2 regions of the Paenibacillus kyungheensis genome follow, and region 2 is predicted to be linked to the other one. Evidence: a T-box and tRNA genes for the amino acid it is inferred to sense, from the RefSeq annotation. Region 2 holds a T-box; the other holds one or more tRNA genes.
The links. The T-box of region 2 lies ahead of metG (methionine--tRNA ligase). A T-box ahead of a tRNA ligase gene usually reads a tRNA of that ligase, here a tRNA-Met.

Region 1: it has a tRNA-Met gene. The T-box ahead of metG (methionine--tRNA ligase) is inferred to sense a tRNA for this amino acid. The anticodon was not compared.

What each region holds. Positions count from the first base shown of each region.
Region 1 is NZ_CP117416.1:128,627-132,036, forward strand. It holds rRNA gene PQ456_RS00540 (23S ribosomal RNA) at 1-1,125, shown strand, start outside; tRNA gene PQ456_RS00545 (tRNA-Ser) at 1,204-1,295, shown strand; tRNA gene PQ456_RS00550 (tRNA-Met) at 1,356-1,432, shown strand; tRNA gene PQ456_RS00555 (tRNA-Val) at 1,443-1,518, shown strand; tRNA gene PQ456_RS00560 (tRNA-Thr) at 1,525-1,600, shown strand; tRNA gene PQ456_RS00565 (tRNA-Asp) at 1,627-1,702, shown strand; tRNA gene PQ456_RS00570 (tRNA-Phe) at 1,739-1,814, shown strand; tRNA gene PQ456_RS00575 (tRNA-Tyr) at 1,831-1,915, shown strand; tRNA gene PQ456_RS00580 (tRNA-Lys) at 1,941-2,013, shown strand; gene PQ456_RS00585 (PucR family transcriptional regulator) at 2,169-3,329, shown strand.
Region 2 is NZ_CP117416.1:3,416,308-3,419,717, forward strand. It holds gene metG (methionine--tRNA ligase) at 1-1,768, opposite strand, end outside; T-box leader at 1,845-2,100, opposite strand; gene yidD (membrane protein insertion efficiency factor YidD) at 2,141-2,422, opposite strand; gene PQ456_RS14650 (Fur family transcriptional regulator) at 2,419-2,937, opposite strand; gene PQ456_RS14655 (stalk domain-containing protein) at 3,228-3,410, opposite strand, start outside.

The sequences.
Region 1 (3,410 bases), 2.0 Mb from region 2:
CAAGCGACTGTTTAGCAAAAACACAGGTCTGTGCGAAGCCGCAAGGCGAAGTATACGGGCTGACGCCTGCCCGGTGCTGGAAGGTTAAGGGGAGTGGTTAGCGCAAGCGAAGCTATGAACCGAAGCCCCAGTAAACGGCGGCCGTAACTATAACGGTCCTAAGGTAGCGAAATTCCTTGTCAGGTAAATTCTGACCCGCACGAATGGCGTAACGATTTGGGCGCTGTCTCAACGAGAGATCCGGTGAAATTTTAATACCTGTGAAGATGCAGGTTACCCGCGACAAGACGGAAAGACCCCATGGAGCTTTACTGCAACTTGATATTGAACTGGGGTGCGATTTGTACAGGATAGGTGGGAGCCGTAGACATCGGAGCGCAAGCTTCGGTTGAGGCGCCGTTGGGATACCACCCTGATCGCATTTGAGTTCTAACCTCGTACCGTGATCCGGTACAGGGACCGTGTCAGGTGGGCAGTTTGACTGGGGCGGTCGCCTCCTAAAGTGTAACGGAGGCGCCCTAAGGTTCCCTCAGAATGGTTGGAAATCATTCGAAGAGTGTAAAGGCATAAGGGAGCTTGACTGCGAGACAGACACGTCGAGCAGGGACGAAAGTCGGGCTTAGTGATCCGGTGGTACCGCATGGAAGGGCCATCGCTCAACGGATAAAAGCTACCCTGGGGATAACAGGCTTATCTCCCCCAAGAGTCCACATCGACGGGGAGGTTTGGCACCTCGATGTCGGCTCATCGCATCCTGGGGCTGAAGTAGGTCCCAAGGGTTGGGCTGTTCGCCCATTAAAGCGGTACGCGAGCTGGGTTCAGAACGTCGTGAGACAGTTCGGTCCCTATCTGTCGTGGGCGTAGGAAATTTGAGAGGAGCTGTCCTTAGTACGAGAGGACCGGGATGGACGCACCGCTGGTGTACCAGTTGTTCCGCCAGGAGCATCGCTGGGTAGCTACGTGCGGAAGGGATAAGCGCTGAAAGCATCTAAGCGTGAAGCCCCCCTCAAGATGAGATTTCCCAGTATGTAAGACCCCTTGTAGACGACGAGGTTGATAGGTTGGGGGTGGAAGTGCCGCAAGGCATGGAGCTGACCAATACTAATCGGTCGAGGGCTTATCCAATAAGCTAACACGCGATGTTTTCGTTTTCGGATTCAGTTTTCAGGGAGCAACTAACCTGTCTGTATATGATTTAATATTGGAGAGATACCCAAGTGGCTATAAGGGGACCCTCTGCTAAGGGGTTAGACTGCGTTAGCGGTGCGAGGGTTCGAATCCCTCTCTCTCCGCCACTAGAACTTATTTATAAATTTTTAGTGGATAGCAATTCATGACGATTGGTTTTTAAATGTGGCGGTGTAGCTCAGCTGGCTAGAGCGTACGGTTCATACCCGTGAGGTCGGGGGTTCGATTCCCTTCGCCGCTACCATACATATCCTGGAGATTTAGCTCAGCTGGGAGAGCATCTGCCTTACAAGCAGAGGGTCGGCGGTTCGATCCCGTCAATCTCCACCACCATATGCCGGTGTAGCTCAGTTGGTAGAGCAACTGACTTGTAATCAGTAGGTCGGGGGTTCAAATCCTCTCGCCGGCACCATTTTTATTTCTATGTATTATAACCCTGGAACCGTGGTGTAGGGGTTAACATGCCTGCCTGTCACGCAGGAGATCGCGGGTTCAAATCCCGTCGGTTCCGCCATTTTTTTAATTAAATAAAATGTAATGAATACAGTATGGCTCGGTAGCTCAGTCGGTAGAGCAGAGGACTGAAAATCCTCGTGTCGGCGGTTCGATTCCGTCCCGAGCCACCATTTTTTTGTTCATTATGGAGGCTTAGCGAAGTGGCCAAACGCAGCAGACTGTAAATCTGTTCTCTCCGAGTTCGGTGGTTCGAATCCATCAGCCTCCACCAGTTTTATTTACGTTAAACTTAATATGAGTCATTAGCTCAGTCGGTAGAGCACCTGACTTTTAATCAGGGTGTCGAAGGTTCGAGCCCTTCATGACTCATCATATGAAAAAGCATCTTGCTATTAAGCAAGGTGCTTTTTGTTTTGTCTGCTTTTTTGTATAATTTGAGGGAGTAGTCTTATTTTATTTATTTCTGATTAATAGTGTAGGGTAGCCATCAGTGTACGATTCTAGCTATGGAAGGAATTTATGATATGCATTGGAGTACATTAAAAGAACATATTGAATCAATCATAGATTACCGTATTGAAGAACAGTCTGTGGCTTTGAAAGATTGGGCATCGGATACGTATCAAGCAGGTCTAGAAGAAAGTGGATGGATCGCTGTGAAGCAGGATCTTACTGTAGTCACATTATGGCAGATTCAACCGAAAGCTATTTCTCCAAGTAATTCGAGTCTTTCGCAAGAGTTACTAGATAGTGATCATCAACAAGTCATAGGCAAGCTTAAATCGTTGTTAGAGTTATTGTTGCCTGCTTTTACAGCGTCTATGGCTATAGGAAATCATGCTTCTTCGTTGTCTATTCGTGAACAAGGGATACAAGAGTTAAGTACCTGGATGATGGAACAACTAGATAGCGGACAGTCAAAAGCGAGTATTCCTAATGGATACCTTTTGAAAGAAAGATTAACCAGCTCGATGATTCCGTTTCTACTGGTAGCTGATAGTGTACAAACAGGAACATTAGCAACCAAAGAGTTAGAAAAGTTGCTATATAGCTATTTTGGTGGAGAAGTACTGTTATTGCCATTATCTGAAAATGAGTGGTTTATTCTGACGAATCGTGAATTGATTGAAGATAGTTCTGATCTCAAGCAAAGTAGTAGTCGGGATGCTAATGTAGAGATAGAAGATACAGAAGAAGATATACTGATGGAATTTTCGTTAGGGTTATATGAATTGATTGCTAGCGAATGGGTAGGTATATTCCATATTGGAGTGTCTAAGCCTATTATTCCTAGTGAAAAGTTATTATCTGAAGTCTCTTTATTGAAGGAAACCGTTGCTTTGGGTAGATTATTTCATGTGAAAGATCATATTCATCTTCCGTGGGAATTGTCTTTGGAACGTTTATTATATCGGATTCCTGATGAAGATCGTGCTGATTTTGTAGCTAGAGCTGATCGTTATTCCGATATGTTGGATGATGAAGAAACGGTAGCTACGTTAGAAACCTTTTTCAAAATGGATTGTAATGTTAGTGAGACTGCGAAGCAATTATATATCCATCGGAATACGTTATTGTATCGTCTGGACAAAATTAAACAAGAAACTGAATTGGATGTTAGAAAGTTTGAAGATGCTGTTTTGATGAAGTTAACACTACTATTGTATAAAGTGACAAAAAGCTGACGAATTTTTTGTATAGTTTGTCGATAGATGTCTACGCGCGATTAGGGTAAGATAATAATAGAAAAAGAAATCGGTTACATA
Region 2 (3,410 bases):
TTTTAACTGGTTCAGCAGAGATCACTTGAGCTACGCGCAGTTCGACTTTGGCAAATTCGTCAATACTGATCTCAGGCGCTTGTGACTCTTCTACTTCTACAGGTGCAGAAGCTGGTGTAGTTGTTGGTGCAGTTTCAGTTGCTGCTGTTAATACGCCACCCATCGCTTCTACGATATAAGCTACTTCTTCTTTGCTATCTAGACGAGGGAAAATAGGGTCACCTTTAACAACAGTCGTACCTGCTGGAATCTGACCATACGTACGAATACTTTCCCAAGCGGTAAGTTCGCCTTCTGTAATCCCAAGTTGTGCCCAGATTTTTTTCGGTGCACGTGTTAAGAATGGTTGCAATAACACAGAAACGATACGCAAAGTCTCTACAAGATGATACATCACCGAATCCAATTGCGGTTGATTAGCTTCGTCTTTAGCAAGTACCCACGGTTGCGTCTCATCAATATATTTGTTAGTACGACTAATCAACTGACTGATCGCTGTTAGAGCTACAGAAAATTCAAGATTTTCAAACGCATTTTCTACTTTCTCGATTGTTTGTGCAGCGATATCTTCTAATGTTCCATCCACTTCAAGTAGACGACCTGGATAAGCAGGAATAGTACCACTACAATACTTATCGACCATAGCTACCGAACGATTAAGCAAGTTACCTAGATCATTCGCCAAATCTGAATTGACACGATCGACAAAGCTCTCCGGTGTAAATGTACCATCAGAACCAAAAGGTACTTCACGTAGCAAATAATAACGCAGAGAATCTAGACCATAACGATTGATTAAAGTTACCGGATCAACCACATTGCCTTTGGACTTGGACATTTTACCGTCTTTCATCAATAACCAACCATGTCCAAATACTTTTTTAGGTAATGGTAGATCTAGCGCCATCAACATAATCGGCCAATAGATTGTATGGAAACGAACGATTTCTTTACCTACCAGATGAATATCTGCTGGCCAGAACTTGTTGAATAATTCTGGATTATCTGTTCCATAGCCTAATGCTGTAATGTAGTTAGAAAGTGCATCGATCCATACATACACAATATGCTTAGGATCTCCTTTAACTTGTACGCCCCACTCAAACGTAGTACGGGAAACTGCCAAATCTTCAAGTCCCGGCTTGATAAAGTTATTGATCATTTCATTTTTACGGGATTCAGGTTGAATAAATTCAGGGTTATCTTGATAGTATTTCAATAGACGATCTGCATATTTGCTCATACGGAAGAAATAAGATTCTTCTTTAACCAATTCTACAGGATGTCCACTATCCGGACTTTTCCCTCCAATAACCTCGCCATCTGCATTACGCTCAATATCGACAATTTGCGTCTCTGTATAATAGGTCTCATCTGGAATACTATACCAGCCTTCGTATTCACCTTTATAAATATCACCTTGTTTGAGCAAACGATCAAAAATTTCTTGAACTACAACTTTATGGCGCTCTTCCGTGGTACGGATAAAATCGTCATACGAAATATCTAATTGATCCCACAATTTTTTGATTCCTTCTACTACACCATCAATAAATTGTTGTGGAGTCTGCCCTTTTTCTAACGCTTTACGTTCGATCTTTTGTCCATGCTCATCTGTTCCTGTAAGATAACGAACATCGTATCCTCTTAGGCGTTTGTAACGAGCCATCGCATCACCGGCTACAGTTGTATATGCATGACCGATATGCAATTTGTCGCTCGGGTAATAGATTGGTGTTGTCAAATAAAAAGTAGGTTTGGCTGACATTATAATTCCTCCTTAAATATGTTGAAATTGCTATGTTCTCATTTCCATATCTGGACGCAAAAAAGCCCCCGCCCCTATATGGGACGAGAGCATAGACTCACGCGTTACCACCCAAATTCTCTACTCCTTTACAGAAGTAGACTCTTTCAGTCTTTTGCAGACTGCCCATTAACGCTGGTTCACGCTGAAGCCTTACATATGTATACGTGACATATGCTTGACTACAGTTCCTCCTGGACCATATTCGATGACGCTAACCATACCGGTTCCCAGCTACTCCGGCTCTCTGTACTGGTGCATTTTTCATCTACTTATCCATTCACAGGAAATAATATTTGATGTTATGAATATACCGAACTTCCAAATCACCTGTCAAGCATTTTGCTGTTCCTGATTAGTGACTGAAGAAGATGTATCCTTCGATTTGGCAGGCGGTACAGGGTCGAATCCTCCTGGATGAAAAGGATGACATTTCCCTATCCGTCTGGCAGCTAATCCTACACCTTTGACGACACCATGAATATCAATTGCTTCTAAAGCATACTGAGAACAAGTCGGATAAAAGCGACATGTTGGTGGTTTGAGTGGTGAAATGAATTTGCGATACACATGGATCGGCGCCTGAACCGCACGACGACTCAATTTGCGCTTCACTGGCTTTTACCTGCAGGCTCATGAGTATCATATTCATGAGACATCAATTTAGATGGTTTGAGATGTAGAGTGGGACCTTCTTTGCCATCTCCAGCACCCATTTCTTGACGACAATCTTTACAATATCCAAACACTTCAAATTTGTGTTTGACCACTTCAAATTGTTCAGGCATATCTGTCATATCCATCGGGCAAAAAGCAATCGGATACGTTTTTTCACATTGTAAGCAGATCATATGATGGTGATGATGATCTTGACTGCAATGACTTTTAAATTTGACACCATCTTCAAAAACGATCTGTTCTAATACACCTAGCTCCTGCATCACACGCAAATTGCGATAGACCGTATCAAAGCTAAGCCCACTGTACTTTTTACCCATATAGTCATATACATCTTTAGCGGTCAGATAACCGGGAGCTTCTGCAAATAAACGTGCTAATGTGCGACGTTGATCTGTAATTCGCAACCCTTGTGCTGACATCGTATCGATGATTTGTTCTGTCGACAGCATGAGTTATTCCTCCTGTCCTAATCTATCTTTTATCGTTTACATGAATTATTGTATTATTCGTAATAATAACTATTATACAACATAACGGTGTGCGATGCGTAATTATTCGTCAAAAGTTTATGGCGATTACGTTACTAATTGAAGCGTATTGGAACATCATTACACATTTCTCCATCATGCCTTATTTGAACACAATCGTCAATTGATTCTAGTAAAAGTTAATGATTATATCAAAACAAGCAAAAAAGCCCGAATCAGTAAAAACTGACCTGGGCTTTTTGATAAAACGATTATTGTTTTTTAGCTGGCAATTGTGTGAATAACAAGTTGACTGGCAAGTTACTACCAGGCGCTGCTGTAAACCACAATTCTACTGCTTCTGTATCTAATGTTCCTGTACGATAAAGCACAACATTATCATTCGCTGTTGTTGCTGCACCGTTATTTTTAATTGCTGTGATTGCTCCATTTAC